4 linked regions of the Prochlorococcus marinus str. SB genome follow. The protein of the gene in region 3 binds, or shares a complex with, the protein of the main gene of each other region. Links are inferred from orthologs where the notes say so. Each region holds a gene or a part of one and is shown on either strand. Other genes may lie near its edges. The genes, in order: accC, EV02_RS05595, accD and accB.

Region 1 (7,653 bases), on a different replicon or contig from region 3:
ACTTATAAATGGCAATTACAAATTTTATTTAATTTACCTTTTCTACTATGGTGGGCATTGGATAAATATTTTCCAAAAGTTCATGAATTTGATGCAATAATCTTGAATTACTTGAATTTACCTGACTGGGCACTTTCATTTATTGGCTTTAGTCAATAGACTGCTAAAAGTTATAATTTACTTCATAACACAAGTCGAGTAATGAATAAAGCAGTTAATAATAAATCCAAAATACTATACCAACTACAAAAATTAAGGAAATTATCTCAGCCATTTTTTCTTCCCATAGATCAATGTAATGGATTCCAATTCATATGGCTTTTGATTTCTCTTTTATTTTGTGTTGGTGGAGTAGTACTTGTTGGCCTTACAGGAATAATAAGTTTTTTTGAAAGCTTTCAACCAATTTTTCTTGAAAAGTATTTCGGAGGTGTAATAAGTACTGTCAATTCTATTTGGGCTGGGAATTGGGGATTGCTTTTCTCTACATTATTTCTAATTGGATCAGGAAGCTTTTTTAGCTTAAGACGTCAATTAAAAAACCGTAGATGGTTACATTGGTTATTCCTTGCGATAATTGTATTAATGCTTTTAGCTGTAAACGGAATAAACGCAGGTATTGGATTCATTGCAAGAGATTTAACAAATGCTTTAGTAGAAAAACAAGAAGATGGATTTTATCGGATATTGGGGATTTACGCTTGTTGTTTCGCTGTGGCTCTACCAATACGGGTTTCCCAAATATTTTTTACATATAAGTTAGGAATAATTTGGAGAGAATGGCTTTCAAAAAGTCTAGTCAAGGACTATATGACTAATAAAGCTTATTACCAGTTAAATCCCAATGATGAAGAACAAACCGATGTAGATAATCCCGATCAGAGAATCACAGATGATACCCGAGCTTTTACCGGGCAAAGTCTCTCTTTCACATTAGGTATTTTTGATGCCCTACTAACATTTTCACTTAATATTCTTATTTTATGGAGTATTAGTACAACACTTACTTTTTCTTTATTTGGTTACGCCGCATTTGCAACTTCTATCCTCTTAATTGCTGGAAAAAATCTTGTAAAGATTGACTTTGATCAACTTAGATATGAAGCAGATTTTCGATATGGCTTAGTACATATTCGAGATAATGCTGAATCAATAGCCTTTTACTCTGGGGAGAATCCTGAGCGAAGTGAAACTGAAAGACGCTTAGGAGAAGTGGTGAGAAACTTTAATTTACTGATCATATGGAGAGTAATAATAGACGTTATGAGAAGATCCATTAATTATGCTGGAAATTTCTTTCCATATTTAATAATGGCAATCCCTTACTTTAAAGGAGATATAGATTATGGACGCTTTATTCAGGCAAGCTTTGCATTTGGAATGGTTGAAGGTTCGTTATTTTTTATTGTTAATCAAATCGAAGAACTTGCCAAATTTACTGCAGGTATTGGCAGATTAGAAGGATTCCAATCAAAAGTTGAATCCATTAGTCAAACCAACCCAACAAGCAATCAAAACGTTATTGCAGATTACCCCTCAATTCTTATTAATAATGCTGACCTTTGCCCACCAGGATCAAATAAAATAATAATTAAAAATTTAAATTTAAGCATCGACAATAATCAATCACTTTTGGTAGTAGGACCATCTGGGTGCGGAAAAACATCTTTACTAAGAATGATTAGTGGTTTATGGGAACCCGATCAGGGAGTAATTAAAAAACCAAAAATTGGGGAATTACTATTCATACCTCAAAAACCATATATGCTACTTGGTTCTTTAAGGGAACAATTATGTTATCCCACAGAAGTCAATAAATTTAGTGATGAACATCTTACTTCTGTACTTCATGAAGTAAATTTAAAAACTTTAGTGGATCGGTATCCTAATCTTGATATCAAACAAGATTGGCCACGAATTCTTTCCTTAGGCGAGCAACAAAGATTAGCTTTTGCAAGACTCTTACTAAATTCACCAAGATTTGCAGTACTTGATGAAGCAACAAGTGCTTTAGATATTAACACTGAAAAAAAACTATATAGTTTACTTAAGAAAAGAGAACTTTCTCTCATTAGTGTTGGACATAGACCAAGCTTAAAAGATTTTCACGAAAATATTTTAGAATTAAATGGACAGGGAGACTGGAAATTATTGACTTCTGATAAGTATAATTTTAAGGATTAACAAAAAAAATGAATTCGAAAGAAGAACAAACTAACTCAGAAGTCACTAATCTAGAGAATGAGAGTCTTATAGAAGAGCAAAAAGATCCAAATTATATCAATGAACAAATTGGAGATAATCAATTAGATAAAAAATCGATGGAAATCAAAGATGAATATAAATTTGGATGGAGTAGTTATTCTGAAAAAACTAATGGAAGATTTGCAATGATTGGCTTTCTTTCAATAATATTAATTGAACTATTTAGTAAACAATCGTTTTTAAAATGGGCAGGAATACTATGATTAATCATCAAATCTAGAACTATTATCTCTAGGTTTTTTCTTGTTTGTTCCAACGTTATATCTACTATTTAGATTTTTTGAACTTGATCTAACTGAAGAGCTTACTCTACGAGTCTCACGTGGTTTTTTACCTTGATTAGCATCTTTAAATGAAGCATCTTCTACTTGAGCTGTTGAAGTTTGCTGCCTAATAGGGGATCTAGTAGGTTTCTTTCTTAATGGAGAAGAATTAGCAGGAGGAGAGATATTATCTTGTCTAGAAACTGTACGATTCATTCTGGGTCTTGACCCTGTTTTAACTTCATCGCGAGATAAATTTCTTCTTTCACCAAAGTTATTTGTTTCTGGTTGTTTCCTATTTCTATCTTCAGAAGTCTGTCTTCTCCTTCTTATAGGCTCGTCATTTTCAAACTGACTTATTTCCCTTGTAGATGGCCTACTTCTACTTGCTGCTGCAGATGGTATGGCTCTTGAAACATTCCTCCTACTAGATCTACCCTCCACATAGTCTTCTTCAAATTCATCTTCTTGAGGTTTAAATCTTCTAGATGGCCTTTCAGATTCTTCAAACCTATCATAATCGTCACTAAATCGACCTCTAGAATTTCTTGGAAGATCAGAAATAGGATCATCATCAAAATAAGATGACCTTCTAGCTTGATCAGTAGCAACTCCCCTCAATCGCACACTTTCATATGCAAAAAAAACAGTAGTTCCTGCTAATAAAAACTGGCCAAATTGAAGGATAGGATCTAACCTCCAGCCTTGAAAAAATAATATTCCTCCGCACAAAAGTCCAATTGCTGCGAAGAAAACATCATAATCCCGCGCCAAAGCAGGCTTAAAGGACCTCAAAAAATAAAGGCCTCCTCCACATACCGCGAGAACTATACCAACAATACTGGCCCAATTGAGACTAGCATTGACCACATTCTTTCTCCAAAAATTTATTTTTTAAAGGGTTACTTAAATCCCCTATATATATAGTGTACTTAAAACTTCTACAAAAACTAGCGTCTTCCAGTAGAAGTACGATCGAGGGAATCTTTCTGGCTGACAAAAATCAAAAATGCAGTGGCTGGAATAACGATAAGTAAGGCCGCAGCAATAAAACTACCTATCATTCCCACTGCGGAATTATTTGCAACTTCAGCAGAAAAATCTGCGGCTAGTAATAAATTAGAGATTTGAAACACTTTTTAAATATTTAATTCTCAATTTATAATACGAATTAAATACGTTTTAATGGGTTATTTATTAAGATGAGTTAAATAATTGTGATTTCCTTGCTTGTAAACTGCCTCCAAATTTTAGATATTAGTTTAGGAATTTCTCTCTCATATCTTACTATAGTTTTTCTAATAAGATTAATACTTACTTGGTACCCAAAAATTGATTTAAGTAACGGTTTATGGTTATTAGTTTCAATACCATCAAGCTCTATTCTTAATTTAACAAGAAAACTAATTCCTCCTATTGGAGGCGTTGATGTTGGACCCGTAATTTGGATCGGATTTATAAGCTTTTTAAGAGAAGTATTAGTCGGTCAGCAAGGGCTTATAAAACTTGCATTGCATACACATATTTCATAGATTCTTTTAATTATTTATCAGTAATTTGGCAATAATTCTTCTTCTACATATTTAGTATGTATCTTACCCTGCTTAAATTTAGATTTATTCAGTAAGGTTAGATGAAAGTTAATTGTTGTAGGAATACCAGTTACTGCACATTCATTTAAAGCCCTATTCATACGTTTAATTGCAGTGTTACGATCCTTTCCCCAGACTATTAATTTACCAATTAATGAGTCATAGAAAGGAGGGATTTCATAGCCTGTATATACATGACTATCCACCCTTACACCAGGGCCGCCAGGAGGAAGCCACCCAGTTATTTTTCCGGGAGATGGGCGGAAATTGTGAGAAGGATCTTCAGCATTGATTCTACATTCAATGGCATGACCGTTTAAATGGATATCATCCTGATTAAATTCCAAGTTTGCTCCGCTTGCGATTTTAATTTGCTCAGCTATTAAATCAACTCCTGTAACCATTTCAGTAACAGGATGTTCAACTTGAATCCTAGTATTCATTTCCATAAAATAAAAATTATCATCATCATCAACTAAAAATTCAACTGTCCCCGCCCCTTCATAGCCGATACTTTTTGCAGCAGCAATAGCTGCGTTCCCCATTTTTTTTCTTAGCTCAGTATTAATTGCAGGACTAGGAGACTCCTCTAGTAACTTCTGATGTCTTCTTTGAACTGAACAATCTCGCTCTCCTAAATGAACAACATTACCCGACCTGTCGGCCAAAATTTGAATTTCTACATGTCTTGGCTTCTTTATAAATTTCTCCATATATAAACCATCATTACCAAAAGCTGCTTCTGCTTCGCTTTGAGCTGCTTTAAACATTTTTTCTAGATTACCAGAGTTTTCAACCAACCGCATACCTCTTCCACCTCCTCCAGCAGTGGCTTTAATAATTACCGGATAGCCAATATCCTCTGCCAATTTATAAGCCTCATCAACATTTGATAACAAGCCTTTACTACCAGGTACTGTTGGCACTCCAACTGCTTCCATAGTTTCTTTAGCTGTAGATTTATCTCCCATAGATCTAATAGCTTTAGGAGATGGGCCAATAAAAATTATGCCGTGATCATTACACATCTCAGCAAATTTATCATTTTCCGCAAGAAATCCATAACCAGGATGAATAGCATCAACTCCTCTCGATGTAGCAGCAGCAAGTATATTTGGAATATTTAAATAACTCTTATTACTTAATGAATCTCCTACGCAAACCGCCTCATCAGCAAGCTGAACATGCAATGCTTTTTTATCAACAGTGCTAAAGACTGCAACGGTTGCAATACCTAGTTCTCTACAACTTCTGACAATTCGTAAAGCTATTTCTCCACGATTAGCAATTAAAACTTTTTCAACCATTATAAAAATAAATATTGAAGAAATGAAATGACTAAAAATAAAAAATTATTTGCCAAAGTATTCAACAAAATTTTTTAGTGATCAGAGGACATTTTTTACAATACAACCTAAAACGTTATATATGTATAAATATTTGTTTTATGCAATAGAAAAATTATTCATCATATTCAAAAAACTCTTTTCTAACTACATGCTTAATTCAGCTAATAATGTATGATATTTTAAGGTTTAAGCATCCCCAGGCTGTTAAAAAACCCTTTGCGGACGTGGCGGAATTGGTAGACGCGCACGTCTAAGGAGCGTGTGGCTTCGGCCTTGCGAGTTCAAGTCTCGCCGTCCGCATTTAATTTATTTTGGTTTAACTGCAATGAAAAAAGAATCAGTTGCAGTAGTTATAATTTCCAATGGTCCTGGTGAATTAACTACATGGGTAAATCCTGTAGTGGATGAGCTAAGCAAAATAAATAAATCACTATGTGATGAAGATAAACAGGATTTTACTCTTAGGTTAGTCCTTGTTCCTTGCCCAAATGCCACTGGTAAAGAATTTTTAGTTGCAAATTCATGGAATAAATTCGAATTAATTACAAAATCCAAAAGTTTTTGGAAATTATTAATAAAGCCACATTCTTTTGCTCATTGGCCAAAAAAAGGGATAGTTATTTTCCTTGGAGGGGATCAATTTTGGAGCATTTTATTAGCTAAAAGATTAGGTTATTTAAATATCACATATTCTGAATGGGTTTCACGATGGCCTAAATGGACCAATGAAATTGCTGCTATGAATGTAAAAGTAAAAGAGTTAATACCTAAAAGATATAAATATAAATGTAAAGTAATTGGTGATTTGATGGCAGATATCAAACTTAATAGCGAAATATCACTAAGAAATAAAGAAAAAAAACACATTGCATTATTGCCTGGTTCTAAGAAAGCAAAGCTTTCTATTGGAATTCCTTTCTTCTTAGAAGTTGCAGATCATATCGCTAAAGAAAATCAAAATATAAATTTTATAATCCCCATTGCACCAACTACTAATAAAAGTGAATATTTATTTTTTCAAAGCAACAAAAATCCAATTGCTAAATATTACTCATCAAAAATCAAAACAATTAAAAACTTCAAAGACTCTAATTTTGATTATGTAATTGAAACATCAAAAAAAACAAAGATTTATCTAATTAAGAAACATCCTTGCTATGAAATATTAAAAGAATGTGATCTTGCAATTACAACTGTAGGAGCAAATACTGCAGAATTAGCAGCAATTAGTCTTCCAATGTTAGTTGTTCTGCCAACTCAACATTTAAATATGATGAACGCTTGGGATGGCATTACTGGAGTAGTTGGAAAAATTTCATTCATAAATAGATTTATAACTTTTATGATTAAAAATTTTTATTTTAAAAAAAAGAAGTTTTTTGCTTGGCCAAATATTAAAGCTAAAAGAATGATTGTCCCTGAAAGGATAGGTAATATTTCAACAATAAAAATTGCAAAAGAAGTATTATTTCTTATTAAAAATAGAGATCAATTAAAAAGTATTAGGAAAAATCTAAAAAAAGAAAGGGGCGATAAAGGTGCAGCAAAAAAACTTGCTTCTATAATTCTTAATTCAATAAAAAAACTTTAACAATTACCAGGGATCATCAATTTCAAACTTTTCTGATTTTTTATTATCTTGAACTAAATTTTGTTCTTTTAGTGGTTCAATATCTAAAGTTTCAGTTGCATTTTGAATTGGTCTTTTCGAAGCTAAATTAGTAGTTGATTGTTTTTTTTGCTTTAAATCAATATTGTTTTTTTCATCTATTTGATTAACACTATTTTGATTCTGGATCTGATCAGAATCGTCATTATCCATGTATAACTTTTTTCTATTATTTATTTCTTCTTCAGAACCCTCTATTTCAACATATTCAAGTTCATCTTCATAATCATCTTCATAATCATCTTGTTCAACAACTTCTTCATATTCCTCGACCAAATTGTTTTGCTGTGCTGATTCAGAACCTGAAAGTAACTGATTCTCAACAGGTACAAGATTTGCTGAGTATCCATTTACTTCCCTTTCATCCCAAGAAGAACCCCCGACTCCAAGTTTCTCAAGTAGTCCACTACTTAGTTGCTTCAATTTCTCTTCCGCACCTTCATAAACAATAATCCTATCAGTACCACTACTTACAATTTCCTCAACAGGTATTTCCCAAGTACTTAAAACTCCCT
Region 2 (7,689 bases), on a different replicon or contig from region 3:
TAAATTAAATATACCTACTCTAGAAATTATATTAACTGCTATTAGTTCTTGAGATGCGCTGTTATTACTAATTAAAAGTAGGATAGATGCTGTAAAGAAACATAAAAGAGGTCTAACAACTGCAATTTTTATATTACCTAAAGCAGTTTGACAATACTTATCTATTTGTAAAATTGCTCCTAAAAAATAAAAAGTAATTTTTTTTATTTTTACACCCTGATTGAGTGCAACAAAAGTGTGAAAAACCTCATGAAAAATAATTGAAGATAATAAGAAAAAAGAAGTTAAAAATCCTATAATCCAAGATTCTCTAATATTATAAATATCACCTGAAGTTAAATTAACCTGATTACTTATACTCCATGAGAATAAAAAGAGAATAGCAAACCAATAAGGATGAACATTAAAGGGAATTCCCCATATTTTAAAAATTTGCCAACTTCTCAAAAATAATCTCCGCTATATTTAGCAATAATATTAATTTTACATAAAGGCTAATTATATGCCCAAGAGTAATACTTTAATTAAAATTTGCGGCCTAACTTCAGAAGAACAAGCTCTTCAAGTAGCAAAATTAGGAGCGCATGCTATCGGCATTATTTCAGTGGAAGAGTCACCAAGATATATATCAGCTGAAATGAAGAAAAATATTTTTACAACCTTACAAAGGTTTTATCCAAAAATCGAGAGGGTATCAGTTGTACAAAATTGCCCAATAGAATTAATTATTAAAAATTTCTTAGGAAATCCAAGTGAAACTATAATTCAATTACATGGAGATGAAGATATTGATTATTGCAAAAAAATAAGGGAAAAAATTCCCAATATTGGCCTATGGAAGGCTTTTAGAATAAAAACGGAAAAGGACATAGATAAAATAAAACCTTTTGAGGATTTTGTAGATGCGATACTACTTGATTCTTGGAATAAAGAAACTTATGGAGGTTCAGGGAAAAAAATAAATTCTATTTATTTAAAGAATTTGCAATTTAGCAAGCCATGGTGGTTGGCAGGTGGAATATCAATTGAATGGATTGATGAAATCCTCACTGATTTAAAACCAGATGGAATAGATATTTCAAGTAGTATTGAAATATCTCCAGGTTTAAAAGATATTAAAAAAACAGAAGATCTTTTAAAATTTCTAAAAAAATTTAGTAATTATTAGTAGCGGACTGCTGTTTTACAAGCTCAAAAAATTCTTGTTTTAAACTTAAATCGTGTCTAAAATCCCCTCTAACCACTGAATTAATCATACTTGTATTTGGTTCTTTGACTCCCCTCCACTTCATACAATAATGTTGGGCCTTTACAATAATGCCTAAACCTTTAGGTTCACAAAGTTTTTCGATTTCATCTGCAAGGATCATTACAGCTTCTTCCTGAATATGAGGCCTGGAAAAAACCCAATCAGCAACTCTCGCGAATTTTGAAAGTCCTATGACTTTATTTCCAGGTTTAATACCTATCCAACACTCTCCTAAAATAGGAACTAAGTGATGTGAACATGCAGATCTAACCGTAATTGGACCAACTGTATAAATTTCATCAAGATTCTTGTCATTAGGGAAACTTGTTACTTTAGGTTGTTCATGATATCTACCTTTAAAAACTTCATTTAGATACATTTTCGAAACTCTTTCAGCAGTTTCTTGAGTATTATGATCATTTTCAACATCAATTACGAGGGACTTTAGTAAGTCTTTAACTCTAGAGGCAACTTCTTTTTCTAAGATTTCTAATTCACCAGGATTTATAAAATCAGAAATATTATCGTTAGCACTAAATCTTGTGCCAGAATTTTTAATTCTGTCTCTTATAATTTCAGAAATTAGTTTATTAGTAATCTGGTCGTCAAACTTTCTAATATTATCGTTGGGTAATGTAGAGGTCATAAAATTCTTAACAGAAAATTGTATGCAACTTAATTTACTGTATCTTCCAAAAGCTTAATTGCTCATATACTATATCACATTCTCTTGTTTAATCGGGTTCAAATAGCACTAAAAAAAATCACTGTTCTAAGATTAAGCAGATAAACAAAATGTTTAAAAGGCTCCGCCAGATGGCATCAAAGTCAAGTCTTCGATCAATTGTGATTCAGGTTTTTGAGCCATGTAGAGAATAGTTTCTGATACCTCATTTGAGGAGAGCATAGAAGTTCTATCAAAATCAGAATTGATTGATTCGGAGTCCCAAAGAGGAGTATTTACTGAACCAAGAGTTATTGTGCACGCTCTTATTGAATTAGATCTCTCCTCTTCCCTCAAGCATTTAGTAAACATAGCTAATGCAGATTTTGAAACACAATAAGCTCCCCATTGGGGGAATGCATTATAAGAAGCGTGACTACTCACATTAATAACTAAACCACCATTTTTTCTCATTTTAGGAATTATTGAACTACAAATTTGAAAAACACTTGTGAGGTTTATTTGAATAGTTTGTTCCCATTGACCTAATTCCATTTCAACTAAAGAGCCGTTAAATGCGCAACCGGCATTATTTATCAATACAGAAGGGCACCCATACTTCTCAATTGCCTCTTTAACACAATGCTTTATTTCTAGAGGATTAGATAAATCACATTTTACGAGGTTAATTTTTGATTTATTGGTTAACAGTTCACTCTTTAGTTTCTCCATTAAATCCATACTCCTGGAGAGTAAAATTAAATCCCAACCAGCATTGGCAAAAGTAATTGCTGTAGATCTTCCAATACCTTTCGTAGCACCCGTTATAAAAGCTAGTTTCAATTTATTCAGTTCTTTGGGGGATTTCACTATAGATCTCTTCAAGATTATTTGCTTCGATAAATTTACCTAAAACCCTAAACTTTTTGTATCTTTCCTCAATTAATTCGTCTTCAGGCATTTGAAGTAAAGCATTAAGGTGTTTCTCAATAGCCTCTTTTAGAGTGTTACCAGCATCTAAAGGAGCCCAATTATTCCCACCAGAAGGTTCTGGTAATACCTCATCTATTATACCTAATTTAAGTAAATCTTTACCCGTAATTTTAAGTGCTGATGCAGCTTCTGGTGCCTTCGCAGCATCTCTCCACAAAATTGATGCGCATGCTTCTGGACTAGCAACTGTGTAAACACTGTGTTCAAACATTAGTAACCTATCGGCAACACCTATTCCGAGTGCGCCACCTGAACCTCCTTCTCCAATGACAGTAGCCACAATTGGGACTTTCAATCCAAACATCTCTCGAAGGTTTCTTGCAATCGCTTCACCTTGACCTTGTTCTTCAGCTTTTAAACCAGCATAAGCTCCTGGAGTATCAATAAATGTAAGAATTGGCAAAGAGAATCTATTTGCATGCTGCATTAATCTAAGAGCTTTTCGGTAACCTCCTGGTTTTGCCATCCCAAAGTTTCTTACTACATTTTCTTTTGTGTCCCTTCCTTTCTGATGCCCTAACATCAACACTGGTCTATGATTTATCGAACCTATCCCCCCAATTAGTGCCATATCATCGCCACCATTTCTGTCTCCATGTAATTCGATCCAGTCATCACAAAACATTTGAACAAAATCCAAAGTACTAGGTCTTTGAGGATGTCTAGCTACTTGAATCTTTTGAGCAGGGGTGAGCGATTTAAAAATTTCTTCTCTTCTCCTAGCAGCTAAGGTTTCAAGCTGCAGAAGCTGTTGACTAACATCTACTTCTGAATCTCGAGCTAATTCTTTAATTTGCTCTATCTGCTTCTCAAGTTCAACAAGAGGCTTTTCAAAATCAAGTAGGTAACGTTTAGCCATAATTTATACAGTTAATACTTTAGGCTGCTTATCAAGTCCAATCGCAGAAAAACCATGCTTTAGAGAAGCTGCTCCAATAAACTCCATTTTTTCAAGGGAAATGTTATTTCTTCCCCAACTAAAATTTGTATGACACTTTTCAAATTCTAAAATCATAGCTTCTGCAAAGCAAGCAAACATTTCTCGCTGAGGGTTTTGCATTTCCGCAAGTTCCATCATATTCCAACCAATATCATTGAAAAACTCAACTATACCTCCTTTTAAAACATATATATTTTGACCCTGAAATTTCTCATCAAGATTTTTGGGGTATCCGCCATCAATCATTAAACATGGTTTTTTTAAATTATCTGTATCAATTTCAATAGTTTTAGGCATACTTGCAACCCATACAACAATATCCGCCTGAGGCAATGCCTCATTTAAGCTTGTTACGGTGCCACCATCTAATTCTTTTTGTAACAGCGATAGTGGTTCTTGCTGTCTTGCTACCATAAGAAGTTCTGAAATCCCAGTTTTATTGATAAGCCATCTACAAACAGCACTACCAATATCTCCTGTAGCACCAATTACAGCAACAGTTGCTTTTTTAAGGTCTATCCCAATGCGAGGAGCATTTATTTCTAGTTGCTTACAAATAACCCAGGCGGTATGAGTATTGCCAGTAGTAAACCTTTCCCACTCTAATGAAGTATTTCTAATTTGTTTATGCTGTAGAAGATTAAAATTCTCAAAAATAATAGAAGTAAATCCTCCCAAAGCGGTAATGTTTATCCCTTTCTTCTGAGCTAGTTCCATAGCATTTAGTACTTTTCTTCTAGCCGTTTTAAACCTAGAAAGCATTTCAGGAACAAAGCACGAATCTATATAAGAACCTTCAATAGATATTCCAGTAGCACTTTTAACTTCTACATTTTCAACAAGCTGAGGAGGAGCAGTACACCAAACATCCAGGTCGCCATCAGCAATATGATCAAAGCCTAGCATCGAAGCTTTTCTTTTTGCATCTTCAAAACTGGTTGAGTGGCCTATTAACCCAAACATTTAAAATTTATAAATGGTTTCTATACGATGTTAAGAACAATAGCACAGAGGTAACTACTTAAATACGATAGATTAATTATTAAAATCCTTACTAAGTTAGAAATATAATCAGACGATAGCCGCCATAGCCATTCTTGCGATTTCTCTATTATCTAAACCTATTTCCATCAATGTATCTTGATAAGCAATCATAAATTCTTCCATTAATTCTTCTCTGTCCATAGCTAAAACTGATGCGTCATCTGCTACTTCATCTAACATCTTTTTGATTAAAGGAAGATTAACCTTATTAGCTTCCATTAATTCCTCTTTACAAGAAGATAGATTCTCTTTAAGCCACTCTTGGCCATAATTTAAATGAAGGTATTCATCTTTGACCACTCCCTCTGTTATTTTTTTTGCAAAGGGATCCGCAACTCTTATGTAGACGTTATAAGCAGAGATTGCAAAAGCTTCAATTAAGATAGCTTGTATTAAAAGACAAGTTGTTAAATTTCCTTTTTCGAGAGCAACTTGAAAATTACCATGTAATTTAGAAAAGAATTTTTTAGCAAACTCCATATCAGCTTCTACACCTAGATTTCTACCACATGCAGTAAAACCTTTTTTATGCTTCATTTCCATTCTCGCCAATTTAGTTAACTCCTCTAACTCATTTGGAATTAAAGTTGCTATTGAAATGTAATTATCATGAGCCTCTTGCTCTCCCTCTATAACAATTGCATTTATTCTGCTGTATGCATCCTTATAAGAATCTGTAGTGAAGTCGGGCAATTCTAAAGAAATCGGATTAATCGATTCGTCAATAGTTTTTTTATTTGATTCTAGAGTTTGCATGTCAGTAATCTTTAGCTCATTATGCATGAATATTACATGATTATAGAGAGTTTATTTAAATATCATGAAAATAGTTTCAATTGTTAAGTCACATTTTTTACTCAAACTTATTTAAGAATTGTTTGGCCAATCTGATTGCATCAGATTCATAATCAATCTGAACCAATGATTAATCAATAATTCCTTTAAATTTTTCCCTAAAGACTCATTTGCTCCTCTACTATCTCCTATAACTCCTGATTTACTGAAGTCATCAGTAAGCCAAGCACTAGGAGCATTCCCCTCTAGACTCCAGCCTTCTGGAATTTTTCCTTTAATGCTCTCATTTGGGCGTTCATCACCTACTAATTCTGGTTTTAAAGCGAGCATCAAACTTGTTTCAGCTAAAGAAGCATGAAGCCCATACTCGATCTCAGTTTTTGTTAATAATTCACTTATTCCATTAACACCACTCCACAAGAAACAAGGGAAAACTGCCATCCCTGGTGAGAAACTTCTTAGCTCTCTTGCCGCTGTGTTTAGTAATGAGATTTGACCTCCATGTCCATTAATCAATATCAATCTTTTAAAACCCATTTCAGATAATTGACCACCGACTTCCTTAATCATTGAAGTTATTAAATTTGAGGAAAGTGAAATTGTCCCGGTAAATCCCTTATGTTCTGGCGAAAAACCAATATATTGAGTTGGAAGTTTTTTTAATGGAATATCGGCAGAGAATAATTTTAAAACTTCACTAATGATTTCATCAACAAAAATACTATCTGTAGCAAGAGGCAAATGCGGTCCATGTTGCTCAACTGCACCGAATGGCCAAATCACTGTTGATCTTTTTTCTTTTGCAATACTCTCAATTTCTTGCCAATTTAAATATTCAAATTTATTAGGTATTGGTTTAAAGTTCATTAATTTTAATTTTGAGTACTAACATTTAGAGTATGTTAATAATTAATTATTCTTATTTTACCTACGATGGGAGTCAGTAATAAAAATGCCCAAGATAATATCCAACCAAAGGGCAATAAAAAACCTTTGCAGGTACTTCACATAAGCAAGAAAGATTCTCAAAAAAAATCTAAAGAAATACATGAGGTGCCAACCAATTCGCAAGAAGATATTAAAAAAGAAAATATTGCAATTAAACCTCAAATCATTAAAGATGATTCATTAAAAAAAATTGAGGACATTAATGAAAATACCAAGGATTTTGATATTCCTCAACAAGATTTAAATAGACCTCTTAATTTTTCTGAGCAAAACACAGATTTTCAATTAGAAAGAACAGTTGATGAATTTGATTTTGATGAAAGTGCCTTTTTGGAGGCTTTAAATGCAAATGAGCCAATTGGGGCTACTGGAGAAACAATTTCAGGTAAGGTTATAGCAATCGAAAGTGATGGATTATATGTTGACATTGGTGGGAAAGCACCTGGTTATATGCCCAAAAAAGAATGTGGTTTAGGTGTCATAACTAACTTTAAAGAAAAGTTTTCTATAGGCCTAGAGATGGAAGTCTTGGTTATCAAAGAACAAAATGCTGATGGAATGGTAACAGTAAGCGCTCGGGCATTAATTCTCAGGCAAAGTTGGGAGAAAGTATCAAGTTCCGCAAAAAATGGAGAATTAATTAACGTTTTAATTAATGGATTTAATAGAGGTGGGCTTACTTGTGATGTAGATGGATTAAGAGGTTTTATCCCAAGATCTCAACTTGAAGATGGTCAAGATTATCAATCATTTGTTGGCAAAACTCTAAAAGTAGCCTTTCTTGAAGTGAATCCAGAATCTAGAAAATTAGTTCTCTCTGAAAAGAAAGCATCATTAGTCTCTAAACTTACAAGTCTAGAATTGGGCCAACTAATTGAAGGGGAAGTTTTAGCTGTAAAACCATATGGCTTTTTTATTGATTTAGGTGGAGCTAGCGGACTTCTTCATCAATCCTCACTAACAAATGGATCGATTCGTTCTTTAAGAGAAGTTTTTAGAGAAGGGGAAATTATAAAAGCTTTAATATCTGAAATTGACCTCGAAAAAGGGCGCATT
Region 3 (7,718 bases):
ATATAGATGATGCTGCCTCATTAGATGCTGCAGTTAAACATCAAATATCTTTTTTAGAAGAAAATAATATTCTTAAAGAAAAATTAGATCAAACTAAAGCATCAGCAATAATAACTACTAACAACAATGGAATCGTTAGTGCCCTAAACAAACTTAATATCTCAAATATAATCGTTAAAAATCCAAGAATTGCATTTGCAGAAGTATTGGATTGTTTATATAAAACTATCAATTTCAAACCAGGAATTCATGCTTCAGCAGTTATAGATAAAACAGCAATAATTGGAGCAGATTGCCATATTGGACCTAATGTCTATATTGGAGAAAATACTGTAATTGGAGACAATAATCATATTCTTCCTGGATCATCAATTTTAGGCAATGTTCGAATAGGTAATAATAATATAATTCATCCAAATTGTGTTATTTATGAAAATACCACTCTAAAAAATAATTGTGTAATTAATTCAAATTCTGTTATTGGATCAGAGGGATTTGGTTTTATTCCTGAAAATGGCAAATGGGTAAAGATGCCGCAAAAAGGTGGTGTAAAAATAATGAGTTTTGTAGAAATTGGAACTAATTGTTGTATTGATAGACCAGCAGTTGGATTTACTTTTATTGATGAGGGAACAAAGTTGGATAATTTAATACAAATAGGTCATGGCGTAAAAATTGGAAAGAATTGTGCATTTGCAGCTCAAGTTGGTATCGCTGGAGGAGCAAATATTGGAGATGGTGTTATTTTGGCAGGGCAAGTAGGAGTCAATAATAGAGTAAAAGTTGGTAATAATGTCATTGCGAGTTCAAAATGCGGAATCCATTGTGACATTGAAGATGGCAAGGTAATTAGTGGTTTCCCCGCGATGGAAAATAAATCATGGCTAAGGAGTTCAAGTATTTTTAAAAAATTACCAGAATTAGCAAAAAAACTTAGACAATTAGACAAGCAATAATTTATTGTTCTATTAAACAAAAATTTAAATGAATAAATATAAGATTGTTTTATTGTCAGGAGACGGAATTGGACCAGAGATTTCAGAAGTTTCAAAAAAAGTTTTAAAAAAGCTTTCAAAAAATCATAATTTCGATATTGAGATTATTGAAAAATTATTTGGAGGGATAGCGTATGAAAAATATGGTACTCCTGCTCCAGATGAGACACTAGATCAATGCAAAAAAAGTGATGCAGTACTTTTAGCATGTGTTGGAGATATAAAATATGATTCGCTTGCAAGAGAATTAAGACCAGAAAGTGGGTTACTAAAGTTAAGATCTGCCTTAAACCTTTTCGCAAATATCAGGCCTGTCAAAATAAGAAAATCTCTCTTGGAATCAAGTACATTAAAAAAAGAAATCGTTGAGCATGTAGATCTTATTGTTGTAAGAGAATTAATAGGGGGAATTTATTTTGGAAAACCAAGAGGACATATAACAAATACAAAAATCCCAAAAGCTTTCAATACGATGGTTTATGATTCGACCGAAATAGAAAGAATAACTGAAATAGCAATAAAAATTGCCAACCAAAGAAATAAAAAAATATGTTCTGTTGATAAATCAAACGTTCTTGAGGTTAGTCAATTGTGGAGAGATACAGTTTTAAATATCACCTTAAAAGATAAAAATATATCTCTAAGCAATATGTACGTCGATAATGCAGCAATGCAATTAGTTAGAGATCCTGGTCAATTTGATGTGATTTTAACTAGTAATTTATTTGGAGATATTTTAAGCGATTTAGCCGCAATGTTAACTGGTTCTATTGGTATGCTTCCATCTGCTTCTTTAAACAATAATGGTCCAGGCGTTTTTGAACCTGTTCATGGTTCGGCTCCTGATATAGCCGGTAAAAACATTGCTAATCCTATTGCAATGCTTTTATCTGCTTCCATGATGTTAAAAATTGGATTAAATGAAGAAGAAGCTGCAGAAAATTTAGAAACTGCCATTGATAAAGTTTTATCAAAAGGTTTTAGAACAGCAGATTTAGCTGATGGGTCTAATGAAGTTTTATCTTGCAGTGAAATCGGAGATAAAATATTGGATGAAATTTAAAAAAAAATTAATAAATAAAAAAATATTTTTAAGTAAAACATAAAGTTGGCATATGACCTGTCAGAATCATTAGATATTGTTTTAAAAAAATGTCAAAACGTCATCCAGTAGTCGCTGTAACAGGATCTTCAGGAGCAGGAACAAGTACAGTAAAAAGAGCCTTTGAGCATATTTTTGCCAGAGAAGATATTGTTCCAGCAGTTGTAGAAGGTGATAGTTACCACAGATTTGAAAGAATGCCAATGAAAAAAGCTATGGCAGAAGCTCTTGCAAAAGGTGAAAATTTCTCTCATTTTGGTCCAGAGGCTAATCTTTTTGACAAGTTAGAAGAGCTTTTTAAAATCTATGGTGAAACTGGTGGAGGAAAGAAAAGATATTATCTACATAGTCTTGAAGAAGCAGAAGAACATAATACAAGACTTGGGACATCCCTAGAACCTGGGCAATTTACTCCATGGGAAGATATCCCTGAGGGAACAGACGTACTTTTTTATGAAGGTTTGCATGGCGGGGTAGAAGGAGATGGATACAATGTGTCATCTTATGCTGATTTACTTGTTGGCGTTGTTCCAATAACAAATTTAGAGTGGATTCAGAAAATCCATAGAGATAACGCAGAAAGAGGTTACTCAGCTGAAACCATTGTGGATACGATATTGAGAAGAATGCCTGATTATATAAATCACATCTGCCCACAATTCAGCAAAACCGATATTAATTTCCAAAGAATTCCCACAATTGACACTTCAAATCCTTTCATATGCAGAAATATCCCAACTCCTGATGAGAGCTTTGTGATCATACATTTCAGAAAAGGGGCGAGAGAGAAATGGGGTATTGATTTTCAATACTTGCTTGGAATGATTAATGATTCATTTATGTCAAGTCCCACAAGTATCGTTGTAAATGGTGGAAAAATGGGTTTCGCAATGGAACTAATTCTTACTCCAATAATTCATAAAATGATTGAGGAGAAAAATAAATAATAATTTATTTCGAGTATTAACTCAAATAATTATATTTTTAACTTTGAGGAGTTTCTAATTTAGAAAATCTCAAATATTTATATATCTTTCTTGATAAAAGTACCTAACTTAGATTTAAATAGAAAAAAAAGGAAACGTTGTGTCATTAATCGACTGGTTTGCCGCAAGGCGTAAAGATCAATTTGTTGGGAAAGTTTCCCAAGATACTGACGAAGGAGATGGTTTGTGGGTTAAATGTTCAGAGTGTTCGCAAGTAGCCTATAGAAAAGACCTAATTTCAAATTTCAATGTTTGTAGTAATTGTGGACACCACAATAGGATTAATAGCGATGAAAGGATAAATATTATTGCTGATAAAAATTCATTCAAAGAATTTGATAGTTCACTAAGTCCTACAGATCCTTTGGGTTTTAAAGATAGAAGAGCGTATGCTGATCGAATTAAAGAAAGTCAAGCAGGTACAGGTTTAAGAGATGGAGTAGTAACAGGTATCTGTTCTGTGAATTCAATGCCTTTAGCATTAGCTGTTATGGATTTTAGATTTATGGGAGGATCCATGGGTTCAGTAGTTGGTGAAAAAATTACAAGAATAATCGAGAGAGCAACTTTGGAAAATTTTCCTATTCTTATTGTTTGCGCATCAGGAGGAGCAAGGATGCAAGAAGGTATGTTAAGTCTCATGCAAATGGCAAAAATATCTGGAGCACTAAAAAAGCATAAAGAGAAAAATCTCCTATATATGCCCTTGTTAACTCATCCAACTACTGGAGGAGTAACAGCCAGCTTTGCGATGTTAGGTGATTTAATTTTGGCGGAACCTAAAGCACTTATTGGATTTGCTGGAAGAAGGGTTATAGAACAAACATTAAGAGAAAAATTACCCGATAATTTTCAAACAGCTGAATATCTGCTTGAGCATGGTTTTGTTGATGTAATAGTCAAAAGGAAAGATCTCAAGGATACTCTAACTAAAATTTTAAAAATTCATGGTGTCAAAGAACTTGCAGAAGCAAATATATAAAATGAGAATAATTTCTAATTTATTTTATTTTTCTTTAAGCCTTTTACTCTTTATTTTAAACTTTGCCTCCTATTCATATGCGATAGGAAATGTTGATTGGGTTCTTCTTAAAGAGAATGATGATGGGAAAGAATGGATTGATAAAGGGAGTATTAAAACGCTACCAAATGGAGAAATAAGTGTATTATCAAAGTTCTTTAAGAATCCAACTAATTCTGATGATGATGGAGAGTTATCACTTTATGTAATGAGAATTAATTGCAATGAAAAAAAGTTCAAAGATACATCAATAAATGGAATTCCTCAATTCAATTCAAAATGGCAAACTTCTAATAATGATGAACTTATAGATGTTGTTATTGAAAATAGCTGTTCAGAGTTTATTAATGAATAAGAATGAATACTAAAAATAAAAAATTAAAAATAGCAATCGCTGGACTAGGGTTTGGGAAAAAAGTTCATTTAGAGGCATTAAAAGAGTCTGATCACTTAACTCCTGTAGCAATTTATCATTATGAGGAAAAGCAAAAATCGATATTAGAAAAAGAAACGGGCTTAGATTTTTTTCATAATTGGGAAGACTTAGTTAAATCTCCAAAAATTGATGGAATTATTATTGCCACCCCTCCTGAATCAAGATTTAAGTTAGCAAAGCAAGCTCTTGAGAATAATAAAAATTTGCTCCTAGAAAAACCCGTTTCAATATCCTCCTCAGAAATTGAAGAGCTTCAGAGAATATCTTTGATTAATAATTTAACCGTATGTGTTGATTTTGAATATAGAGCAGTGCCTCTTTTCCTTCAGACAAAAAAACTTATTGATGAAAATATCTTAGGAGATATATATTTAGTCAAATTAGATTGGTTAATGGGCAGTAGATCCGATCCCAAAAGATCCTGGAATTGGTATTCATTGGAAGAAAAAGGTGGAGGAGTTATTGGCGCCTTAGGTACTCATGCATTTGATATGTTGAATTGGTTTTTTGGAGAAGCAATAAACGTGACTGGTAAGTTAGCAACATCAATAAAAAAAAGACCTTTACCAAATTCATCTGATTTAAATGATGTTACGAGTGAAGATGTATGTTTAGCCAATATAGAAATATCAAACTACAGCTCGAATCTTATTCCATGTCAGGTATCTTTATCATCGATTTCTAAAAATGGTAGAGGATTTAGTTTAGAAATATATGGAAGCGAAGGTTCACTTATTCTTAAAAGCGAAAACCAAAAAGATTATGTACATGGTTTTAATTTGAAATATTCAAACAACGAAAATAAAATACAAAATCTAACTGCAGATTCAAGATTTAATTTTGAAAAAACATGGACTGATGGAAGAATAGCTCCAGTTTTAAGAATTCAAAATTTATGGGCTGAGAGTATTTTTAATCAAACACCTATCATTCCAGGATTATGTGAGGGACTTGCGAGTCATAAAGTTTGTGAAGCTATAAGAGAATCTTCTAAAAACGGATTAAGAATCAAAATTTAAAGCTATACATTTATAAGTAGCAATTATCACCCGATGAAGTATTGGATTGATTTTATTTTTTTTTCATATTCTGGAAAAATCAATTGAACTGAATTATTAAAGAATGGCTTTAAATTATTACAAAAATGAGCTTAAAGAAAACGCTCAACTACTAGCTTCTAAAGGGAAAGGGATATTAGCGGTAGATGAATCCACTAAAACAGTAGGTAAAAGACTCGCTGGAATTGGCGTTGAGAATACTGAAGACAATAGGAAGGCATATAGAGGAATGCTTTTTACTACAGAAGGCCTTGGGAAGTATATAAGTGGTGCAATCCTCTTCGAAGAAACTCTTTATCAGAATCACCAAGATGGTAAGTCAATGGTTAAGAAACTAAATGATCTAGGTATTATTCCAGGTATAAAGGTCGATAAAGGTCTAAATCCACTTCCTGGAGGAGGAGATGTAGAAACTTTTTGCTCTGGCCTAGATGGGTTAGTTGAAAGAGCAGCAAAATATTACGAACAAGGAGCAAGATTTGCAAAGTGGAGAGCAGTTCTGCAAATTACAAATGATGGTTGTCCTTCAAAACTATCAATTCAAGAGAATGCATGGGGATTAGCAAGGTATGCAAGGTCCGTTCAAGAATCTGGTTTGGTACCAATTATTGAGCCTGAAATCTTAATGGACGGCGACCATACTATTGAAAAAACCGCTGAAGTTCAAGAAGAGGTAATAAAGCAGGTTTATATTGCCTGTCAAGCAAATGGAGTTTTTCTAGAAGGGACTCTATTAAAACCTTCTATGACTGTTAATGGAGCAGATTGTCCAACAAAGGCTGATCCTATGAAAGTTGCTGAAATGACAATAAGAACTATGGAAAGGTGCGTTCCTGCCTCAGTTCCTGGAATAGTTTTCTTATCAGGAGGGTTAAGCGAAGAAGCTGCTTCTGTCTATTTAAATAATATGAACACTCTTTACAGGAAAGCTTTATGGAATGTTTCATTCTCCTATGGAAGAGCATTACAGCACTCATGCTTAAAGGCCTGGAAAGGAAGCGACGTTGAAGGCGGGCAAAAAGCATTAATAGCAAGAGCCCAGGCAAACTCTGAAGCATCAAAAGGCGCCTATGTAGCAGGATCTCAACCTTCATCTGATGAGCAATTGTTTGTGGCAGGCTACACTTACTAACTAAAAAATCCTAAAAATATACTCTGGGTCATAAAATTAGTTTCTTTAATTTAGTATTTTGTATATCTAATGACGTGACATTTGATACCTCTTTATACTAAACTCTCGGAAACATATGCTTTATATAGCATTTAACTTATTTTAATTATGGCCCTCGTTCCACTAAGACTACTTTTAGATCACGCTGCTGAGAATGGTTACGGTATTCCAGCTTTCAATGTTAATAACCTTGAGCAAGTTCAAGCAATTATGGAAGCAGCATATGAAACTGATAGTCCTGTAATCCTCCAAGCTTCAAGAGGGGCAAGAAATTATGCAGGAGAAATTTTCTTACGTCATCTAATCCTTGCCGCTACAGAAACATATCCTAATATTCCAGTGGTAATGCACCAAGACCATGGTAATGAGCCATCAACATGTTATTCAGCAGCAATAAATGGTTTCACATCAGTAATGATGGATGGTTCTCTAGAGGCAGATGCAAAGACACCCGCTAGTTACGAATATAATGTTGCAGTTACTAAAAAAGTAGTAGATTTTGCTCATTCAGTTGGAGTAAGTGTTGAAGGAGAGTTAGGTTGCTTAGGTTCATTAGAAACAGGAAAAGGTGAGGCAGAAGATGGCCATGGATTTGAAGGTGAACTTTCTACAGATATGCTTTTGACTGATCCTGAAGAAGCGGCAGATTTTGTTGCCAAAACAAAAGTTGATGCATTAGCAATTGCTATAGGTACAAGTCATGGTGCATATAAATTCACGAGGAAGCCAACAGGAGAAGTTCTTGCAATAAGCAGAATTGCTGAGATCCATAAAGCTCTTCCAAATACACATCTTGTAATGCACGGATCTAGTTCAGTGCCTCAGGAATGGTTGGACATCATTAACAAATATGGTGGGGAAATCCCTCAAACATATGGTGTTCCTGTTGAAGAGATTCAAGAGGGAATAAGAAATGGAGTTAGGAAAGTCAACATTGATACCGATAACA
Region 4 (7,738 bases), on a different replicon or contig from region 3:
GATTATTTTTAGCCTCTTCTAATTGATCAGGTGAAGCACTCGAATAAGTCTCAGCAGAAGTACCAATAATAGATAATCCATCAACAATACCAAATGACTTATTACTAGTTCTTTCTGCTAAAAACAACCCATTTGGGAAAATAATTTCTAAATTCAAATTAAAGCCGGCAGGTATACTATCTAACAAATTTTCAAATAAAACTTCTTTGGCAAAATTAGAAATGCATATCTCTGATGTATCTTCTTTTATGCCTACACCAGATCCTGCAATAATATTTATTGGAATTTTTTGAGCAGGATTACTAAAAGAAATTTTTTCTAAAGAGGCTATTGTCCATATCTCTAAGTTTTGTGTAATGTCAAGATCTAAGCCTGACTTTGCAAAGGTAATTCCTAATGCATGTGAGTCATCTTTAAGTAAACCAACAGAATGAATTTCAATTTTTATTTCTTTTTTTTCATTAGGAATTTTTATTAGTTCATAATTCTTAAATGGTAACCCTACTAGTTTATTTAATGCTGACCTAGCAGCTCCAGCAACCCACAAAGGTAAAGAAAATCCTTTTTTCAAATCAAGTAATTGAAAAATATATAATGAGAACTAATCTAAGAATGACCTATTTAATAAAAAGTGGCCATACAACAAAAATTATCATTGATGATTCCTGGACCCACACCAGTTCCAGAAAAAGTTTTACAAGCATTAAGTAAGCATCCAATAGGCCATCGTAGTAAAGAATTTCAAGATCTCGTAGAGAGCACAACTAAAAATTTACAGTGGCTTCATCAAACTCAAAATGATGTTCTAACAATCACTGGTAGTGGGACTGCCGCAATGGAGGCTGGAATAATAAATACCTTAAGTAAAGGAGATAAAGTAATTTGTGGAGAAAATGGAAAATTTGGCGAAAGATGGGTAAAAGTTGCAAAAGAATTTGGTCTTGAAGTAATAAAAATTGTTTCCGAATGGGGCACGCCACTTAATCCAGAAGAATTCAAAAAGGTATTAGAGGCAGATAACCAAAAAGAAATAAAGGCAGTTATTTTGACTCATTCTGAAACATCAACAGGTGTAATTAATGATTTGGAAACCATTAGTTCATATATTCGTGCCCACAACACAGCTTTATCAATTGTTGACTGCGTTACAAGTCTTGGAGCTTGCAATGTACCAGTAGATGAATGGGAATTAGATATCGTTGCTTCAGGATCACAAAAGGGATATATGATACCTCCAGGGCTTAGCTTTATAGCAATGAGCCAAAAAGCATGGGAAGCTGCAGAAAAATCTAATTTACCAAAATTTTATTTAAATTTAAAATCCTACAGAAAAAGTCTTTTAACTAACAGTAATCCATATACCCCAGCAGTTAATTTAGTTTTCGCTTTAGATGAAGCTTTAAAGATGATGAGAGAAGAAGGTTTAGATAATATTTTCCAAAGACACAATAAACACAAATTAGCGATGAGCAATGCAGTAAAAGCTTTAAATCTAAAATTATTTGCTGATGAAAAATATTTAAGTCCGTCAATTACTGCGATAAAAACTGAAGGGATTGATGCTGAAGAATTTAGAAAAACAATAAAGAATAATTTTGATATTTTACTTGCAGGTGGTCAAGATAATCTGAAGGGGAAAATATTCAGAGTTGGACATTTAGGTTATGTAAACGATAGAGATATTATTACGGTAGTTTCTGCTATGAGTAATACACTTCTCATGCTCGGTAAAATTTCAGCCCAACAAGCTGGTGAAGCATTAGTTGTGGCTTCTAGATATCTTGAAGAAAATTAATTTAAGTACCTGGCTCTTCAACATTTCCGCCTAATTCAACAATCTTTTTTCTAAGAACAATTGATTTTTTTTCATCACCATTGGTTTGAGCAATTGCGAGGGCAAACTCTAATTTTTCTAGCTGATGGCCACCCTCAATAAAAGATAATTTTTTCCTAATACGGTTTTTATTATCTTTGTATGAAATTTGTGAAGACATAAAAATACACGCTTTAAATAATATTATGCCAACAAAAGGGGACATTACGAGAGGAAATCAAAAATATTATTTGAATATAAACTTAAGCAGATAATTTTTTTCCTAATATTATGTCCAAACATCACTAAAGTTTTATGCCAAACATAAATCTCATATACTACCTTCTTGCTGGCGGCATTTTTGGAGCTTTAGCTCTAAAAACAGGCATCCCTGCAGCTCCTCTTGCAGGTGCCTTGATAGGCGCAAGCATACTTAGCATCAGTGGCAAAGTCGATATTGCAGAGTGGCCAATAGGCACAAGAACAATTTTAGAAATCGGCATTGGAACAGTTATTGGTACATCATTAACCAAAGACTCATTAATGGATCTTCAAACCTTATGGAGGCCTGCTATTTTAATAACTTTTACTTTAGTTATTACAGGATTAGCAATTGGATTATGGACAAGCAGATTACTTAAAATCGATGTGATTACAACAATTCTTGGTGCGGCGCCAGGAGGTATTAGCGGTATGAGTCTTGTAGGGTCAGAGTATGGGGTAGGAGCTGCAGTGGCTACCCTACACGCAGTTAGGTTGATTACTGTGCTTCTAATCCTTCCTTTAGTTGTCAAATGCTTGAATATATTTGGAGTGATTAAATCTTAAATTTCTATAGACATATTCTTAATAAAAGATATTTTTAAATAGAAAGTAAAATCTTAATGCAAATATTAAAGAAGCAAAAACTAATACCATTAGCGTTGGGTATTTTCGCTCCTATGACCCTTACTACGCCAAGAGTAAATGCAAGTGCATTTGGAGCGGAAATTTTTTGTACTATGAGAGATGGCGGAAATGACCATGAAAGTAGTTGGGAAGCAGCTTACACATATATAAAAAAACAAAAGGGAGGATTATTCAAAGTTTCTCCCAAAAATGCAGCAGCGCAAATTACTGAAACAGTTATAAGAGAAAGAGAAAAATATAGTTATTGCGTTGAATATTTGGATAATCTTCATCCAAATAGAAAATTAATCCGAGATTTAGAAAAAGAAGAAAAAAGAAAAGAAAAAGAAGCACAAGATAGAGAAAACAAAAGAATAAAATTAGAAAAAGAATTAGAAGAAACTAATAAAGAAATTTCTGAAGAATTTACTGATGAAACACTTGATAGATATAGTTATTAATTCAGTTTTTAGAAAGATAATAATTTTTTTCGAAATTTACTAAATACTATTTTGTATCTAAACACACTAAAACAAATTTTTACTAGCAAATTTATACTAAAAAGGGTAAGTAATTATTGACTTTTAATATATTCAAGCCATGATTTATTTAACTAAATATTCTGAATGCATATTAATGATGCGGTGTTTTTAGAGGACTTATGTCCTAAGTTCAGATTGAGACAATGGCGAAAATCTATTCATAAGTTTACTGGAAAAAGTTGTATATATTGCGGAAAACCATCTGAATCTATTGACCATGTAATACCACAAAGCCAAGGAGGATTAAGTACAACAGAAAACTGTGTGCCTGCATGTCTCTCATGTAATGGAGATAAATCAGATGAAAATGCTTTGTATTGGTATAGAAGGCAAAAATTTTATGATCCCCGAAGAGCAATGGCTATAAGAGCTTGGTTAGAAGGGGATTTAAGATTAGCTATTAGATTACTACAATGGGCCAATCCAAATTTTAAGGTAAAAAATAAAGATTACATAAAAGATGATTCAGAATATAAAGCGGCTTGATTACCAAACATTACATATTTTTCTAGAGTTATAAGTCTCACATATACTTTCAAGTTCTTTTGGCGATTCTGGGAATATTAAAATTGTCGAAATTGAAATAAGAAAGACAAATAACTTTTGGTAGAATTTAAAATTAACTAAACTTACTTCTTTCTCTACAAGAAGGGGGGCACTTTTGCTAATACAGAAAGTTTTTGATTTTAATTCGGGTTCAAAAGCTGTCTTCATTATCAATTAATACATATGTACTACCTTAACCCAACATGAAGAAACCTGCAAGTTTACTCGGAAATAAAAAAAAATTTTTAATCTTGGGATGTGGTTTCAGCGGTAGTTTTTTTGCAAAAACTATTAGAAAATTAGGTTGCACTGTTTTAACAAGCTCAAGATCTGCAAGCAAAGATCCATATAGTTTTATTTTCAACAGTGAAAACGGTATGGTTCCTAATGAAGAAATTTTTAATGGAGTCACGCATATTCTTAGTTGCATACCTCCTGACAAAAATGGTAATGATCCTGTACTAGAGAGCCTTAAAAGTAAACTACAAGATTTGCCCCTTGAATGGGTTGGATATTTATCTACCACAGGAGTATATGGAAACACTGAAGGTGGTTGGGTTTCTGAAATAGATCAGCCTAATCCTTTTCAAAAAAGAAGTCATAACAGATTAAATTGCGAAAAAAAATGGATTGAATCTAGTTTGCCCGTGCAAATTTTTAGATTACCTGGTATCTATGGACCAGGAAGATCCACCTTTGAAGCAATCAAAAATCAAAAAATTCGAGTTATCTTAAAAAAAGCTCAAGTTTTTTCAAGAGTTCATGTTGCTGATATTACACATGCGATTATTTTTTTATTACAAAATAAAGATAGTTTAAAGTTTCACCAAATCATAAATATTGCAGATGATGAACCCTGTTCTCAAATAGAAGTTATTCAATATTGCTACGATTTACTCGGTTTAACAATGCCAAAGCCAATATTATTTGAGGACGCAAAAGATGCATTATCGCCTATTGCTCAATCTTTTTGGATGGAAAATAGAAGAGTTTCAAACAAACTTTTATGCGAAACACTCGGATATAAACTAATTTATAAAAACTATAAATTAGGCTTAAAAAATTGCTATCTGAACAGTTAAAAAAATAAATTAAAAATTTTTATGAATTTTCAAAAAACAGATAAAATATTGAAGGTTGTATTAAGCGTTGGAGATGAGTCAGGTATTGGACCTGAAATAATTTTAAAAGCACTTTATTCTAATCAGATACCAAAAAATATTGATTTTATATTAGTCGGATCAAAAAAAAATCTACAAAATACATACGAATATCTTAAATCATTAGGATTAGAAAACCTTGCAAATCCAAGAAATTTAAAGATACATGATCTCGAAATTTCTTCATTAGATAATGATTCTAAATCAAGTTACGGTGATTCAAGTTTCCAATATTTAACGAAAGCAATAGAAATTGTAAAACAATATCCTAATTCAGCACTTGTAACAGGACCAATTTGCAAGAAATCTTGGTCTCTAGCAGGTCATTACTTCTCTGGTCAAACTGAAGTATTAGCAAAAGCATGTGGAGTAAAAAACGTTGGAATGTTATTTACAGCAAAATCACCAATTACGGGTTGGAGATTTAATACTTTACTAGCTACAACCCACATATCCCTTTCTGAGGTTCCCAGGAAATTAACTACAGAATTAATCCACTCTAAATTGGATCTTTTCAAAAATTTTTGTAATACCTATACTGATAAACCTACTTTAAAAGTCGCAGGATTAAACCCTCATGCCGGCGAAGAAGGTCTTTTAGGTCATGAAGAAAAGGATTGGCTGAATGATGCATTAACTATGTGGAATGAGAAGAATAAAGATATTAGATTATTTGGCCCTTTATCACCAGATAGTTGCTGGAATTCTTCGGTAAAAGCATGGAATGACAAAGATGCTGAAAAACATGATGGCATTCTTGCTATGTATCATGATCAAGGTTTAATACCAATGAAAGTTATAGCTCTTAATTACTCCGTAAATACCACAATCGGTTTACCTTTTATAAGAACATCTCCAGATCATGGAACGGGATTTGATATTGCTGGCAAAGGAATTGCTCAATCTCAAAGCATGATTGAGGCTATTAAGGCTGCGGTAGAGATGACTAACAATTCAAGACTGCTTAACACGCATTAAAACTTGACCAAATTCAACTGGAGTTCCATTTTCAACGAGAATCTCTACAATTTCAGCGTTAAATTCAGATTCAATTTCATTCATTAACTTCATTGCTTCCAAAATACAAATAGTTTGACCGACCTTAACGTTATTTCCTACTTCTACAAATGGCTCCTCGCCAGGCGCTGCAGCCCTATAAAATGTACCAACCATAGGAGAAGTAATTTCAGTTAGGTCAGAACGTCCTGGGGGTGCCACCTGAGGTTCTTCAGGCTCATTAACAACAGGGATGTTATCATTAATATTTTTTTGATTAGCAATTGTCTGATTATCAAATGAAGTATTAGAAACTAAATTATTAGTAACTTGATTCTGATCAAATACATTCCTTTTTATTTCGAGTTTAAAATCTTCTCCCTCTAGCGAGAACTCTTGTATATCACTTGTAGAGATTTTCTCAATTAAGCGATCTAAATCATCATGATCTAATTTCATAGCCATTAATTTTCACGTCCAAGATAAGTGTCATTTCGAGTATCAACTTTAATCATTTCTCCCACAGAAATAAATAAAGGAACCATAACTTGAGCACCTGTTTCTAGAATAGCTGGTTTCGTGCCCCCACTAGCAGTATCACCTTTAACTCCTGGATCAGTCTCTGTAACTTTCAAAGTTATAGATATTGGAAGTTCTACTTCTAAAACTTTACCATTATGGAAAATTACATTAACCTCCATTCCCTCTTTCAAATACTTTGCGCCTTTACCGATTTGTTCAGAGGTGAGTCTTGTCTCTTCAAAACTTGTCATGTCCATAAAAACATAATCTCCAGACTCCACATAAGTATGCTGCAGGTTAGACTTCTCAAGGATAGCCTGCTGTACTGATTCTCCGGCTCGAAAAGTTTTTTCAACAACGTTGCCGCTTTGAACTGATTTTAATTTTGTTCGTACGAAAGCAGAACCCTTACCAGGCTTGACATGTAGAAATTCTACAACACGCCAAACTTGTCCATCCAATTCGATGGTAGTACCTGTGCGAAAATCGTTACTGGAAATCATTCCTGTATTTACATCCCCCAAGGATCATAAACCTGCAAGAGTGCTATGCAAAAATTCTTATCAAATCAGAACAAACTTTTCTTAATTCTATCTATTGTAATTTTACAGGTTTTTCTTTTAAAACCTATTCAAGTATTAGCTGATTTACCTACTGGAAATGCAGTAAAAGACCCTAATGCAATCCTCAGAAACGCACTCCCTATCAAGCAAGTTGAGTTACAAGAAATTCAACACAAATTGGAAGAAACTAGTGACCTTGTAAGAGGAGGAAGATGGCCCGCTCTTACGAAAACTGTTACAAAATGTCAATCTTTGCTAAAAAAATACCAAAGTAAAATTATTCAAGAATTGCCAAAAGATAAAAAGAAGATTGCTGACAAAACATTTTTAGAACTCAAAGAAAATTTTGATAACCTTCAAGATTACTCTAAATCTAAGGATAAATACTCTTTTATAGCGACTCGAAGAAATGCTTTAGATAAAATAGGTGGATTAGAAGAATATTTTCTACCAAAAGAATTTCCATACTCTATTCCCCAGGAATTTGATAATTTACCGAGATTACTGGGCAGAGCAAAAGTTAATATAAAAACCTCCAAAGGAGATATGCAAGCAATTGTGGATGGATTTAACGCCCCACTTACAGCAGGAGCATTTATAGATTTATCCTCAAAAAACTTCTACAAAGATTTACCGATTAACAGAGCAGAAGAATTTTTTGTACTGCAAACAGGTGATCCAATTGGTGATGATATTGGTTACATAGAT

The links.
Region 1: the proteins of accD (region 3) and accC are in contact, whole or in part, in a solved structure (PDB 8UXZ), measured with the Escherichia coli proteins. The link is inferred for Prochlorococcus marinus str. SB from one-to-one orthologs.
Region 2: the proteins of accD (region 3) and EV02_RS05595 are in contact, whole or in part, in a solved structure (PDB 8UXZ), measured with the Escherichia coli proteins. The link is inferred for Prochlorococcus marinus str. SB from one-to-one orthologs.
Region 4: the proteins of accD (region 3) and accB are in contact, whole or in part, in a solved structure (PDB 8UXZ), measured with the Escherichia coli proteins. The link is inferred for Prochlorococcus marinus str. SB from one-to-one orthologs.

The regions. Positions count from the first base shown.
Region 1 is NZ_JNAS01000002.1:557,052-564,704, forward strand. What follows is about bases 3,253-6,137. They hold accC (acetyl-CoA carboxylase biotin carboxylase subunit), read right to left. Parts: upstream 5,428-6,137; coding sequence 4,078-5,427; downstream 3,253-4,077. Other genes in these bases: EV02_RS03260 (Ycf66 family protein), read right to left, coding at 3,253-3,398; psbX (photosystem II reaction center X protein), read right to left, coding at 3,479-3,664; EV02_RS03255 (YggT family protein), read left to right, coding at 3,755-4,060; EV02_RS03240 (glycosyl transferase), read left to right, coding at 5,795-6,137. In the rest of the region: EV02_RS03275 (hypothetical protein), read left to right, coding at 1-159; EV02_RS03270 (ABC transporter ATP-binding protein/permease), read left to right, coding at 202-2,184; EV02_RS03265 (chlorophyll a/b-binding protein), read left to right, coding at 2,193-2,468; more of EV02_RS03260, read right to left, coding at 2,469-3,252; more of EV02_RS03240, read left to right, coding at 6,138-7,060; EV02_RS03235 (PRC-barrel domain-containing protein), read right to left, coding at 7,064-7,653. UniProt on the Escherichia coli protein: This protein is a component of the acetyl coenzyme A carboxylase complex; first, biotin carboxylase catalyzes the carboxylation of the carrier protein and then the transcarboxylase transfers the carboxyl group to form malonyl-CoA.
Region 2 is NZ_JNAS01000002.1:118,156-125,844, forward strand. Bases 1,762-4,682 are described here. They hold EV02_RS05595 (acetyl-CoA carboxylase carboxyltransferase subunit alpha), read right to left. Parts: upstream 3,766-4,682; coding sequence 2,758-3,765; downstream 1,762-2,757. Other genes in these bases: folE (GTP cyclohydrolase I), read right to left, coding at 1,762-1,895; EV02_RS05600 (SDR family oxidoreductase), read right to left, coding at 2,049-2,783; EV02_RS05590 (long-chain acyl-[acyl-carrier-protein] reductase), read right to left, coding at 3,769-4,682. Outside these bases: EV02_RS05615 (site-2 protease family protein), read right to left, coding at 1-447; EV02_RS05610 (phosphoribosylanthranilate isomerase), read left to right, coding at 503-1,168; more of folE, read right to left, coding at 1,155-1,761; more of EV02_RS05590, read right to left, coding at 4,683-4,809; EV02_RS05585 (aldehyde oxygenase (deformylating)), read right to left, coding at 4,918-5,646; EV02_RS05580 (creatininase family protein), read right to left, coding at 5,758-6,552; EV02_RS05575 (S1 RNA-binding domain-containing protein), read left to right, coding at 6,619-7,689. UniProt on the Escherichia coli protein: Component of the acetyl coenzyme A carboxylase (ACC) complex. First, biotin carboxylase catalyzes the carboxylation of biotin on its carrier protein (BCCP) and then the CO(2) group is transferred by the carboxyltransferase to acetyl-CoA to form malonyl-CoA.
Region 3 is NZ_JNAS01000001.1:101,863-109,580, reverse strand. Bases 2,175-5,124 are described here. They hold accD (acetyl-CoA carboxylase, carboxyltransferase subunit beta), read left to right. Parts: upstream 2,175-3,183; coding sequence 3,184-4,065; downstream 4,066-5,124. Other genes in these bases: EV02_RS07920 (Gfo/Idh/MocA family protein), read left to right, coding at 4,462-5,124; EV02_RS07915 (hypothetical protein), read left to right, coding at 4,067-4,459; EV02_RS07905 (phosphoribulokinase), read left to right, coding at 2,175-3,044. In the rest of the region: lpxD (UDP-3-O-(3-hydroxymyristoyl)glucosamine N-acyltransferase), read left to right, coding at 1-956; leuB (3-isopropylmalate dehydrogenase), read left to right, coding at 985-2,058; more of EV02_RS07905, read left to right, coding at 2,148-2,174; more of EV02_RS07920, read left to right, coding at 5,125-5,559; EV02_RS07925 (class I fructose-bisphosphate aldolase), read left to right, coding at 5,663-6,730; fba (class II fructose-bisphosphate aldolase), read left to right, coding at 6,878-7,718.
Region 4 is NZ_JNAS01000002.1:596,149-603,886, forward strand. The notes cover bases 4,658-7,627. They hold accB (acetyl-CoA carboxylase biotin carboxyl carrier protein), read right to left. Parts: upstream 6,411-7,627; coding sequence 5,904-6,410; downstream 4,658-5,903. Other genes in these bases: EV02_RS03085 (oxidoreductase), read left to right, coding at 4,658-4,871; pdxA (4-hydroxythreonine-4-phosphate dehydrogenase PdxA), read left to right, coding at 4,893-5,927; efp (elongation factor P), read right to left, coding at 6,410-6,970; EV02_RS03065 (peptidylprolyl isomerase), read left to right, coding at 7,016-7,627. In the rest of the region: cobalt-precorrin-5B (C(1))-methyltransferase CbiD, read right to left, coding at 1-571; EV02_RS03115 (pyridoxal-phosphate-dependent aminotransferase family protein), read left to right, coding at 659-1,795; EV02_RS03110 (hypothetical protein), read right to left, coding at 1,797-1,994; EV02_RS03105 (AbrB family transcriptional regulator), read left to right, coding at 2,129-2,641; EV02_RS03100 (DUF6554 family protein), read left to right, coding at 2,698-3,162; EV02_RS03095 (HNH endonuclease), read left to right, coding at 3,328-3,729; more of EV02_RS03085, read left to right, coding at 3,993-4,657; more of EV02_RS03065, read left to right, coding at 7,628-7,738. UniProt on the Escherichia coli protein: This protein is a component of the acetyl coenzyme A carboxylase complex; first, biotin carboxylase catalyzes the carboxylation of the carrier protein and then the transcarboxylase transfers the carboxyl group to form malonyl-CoA.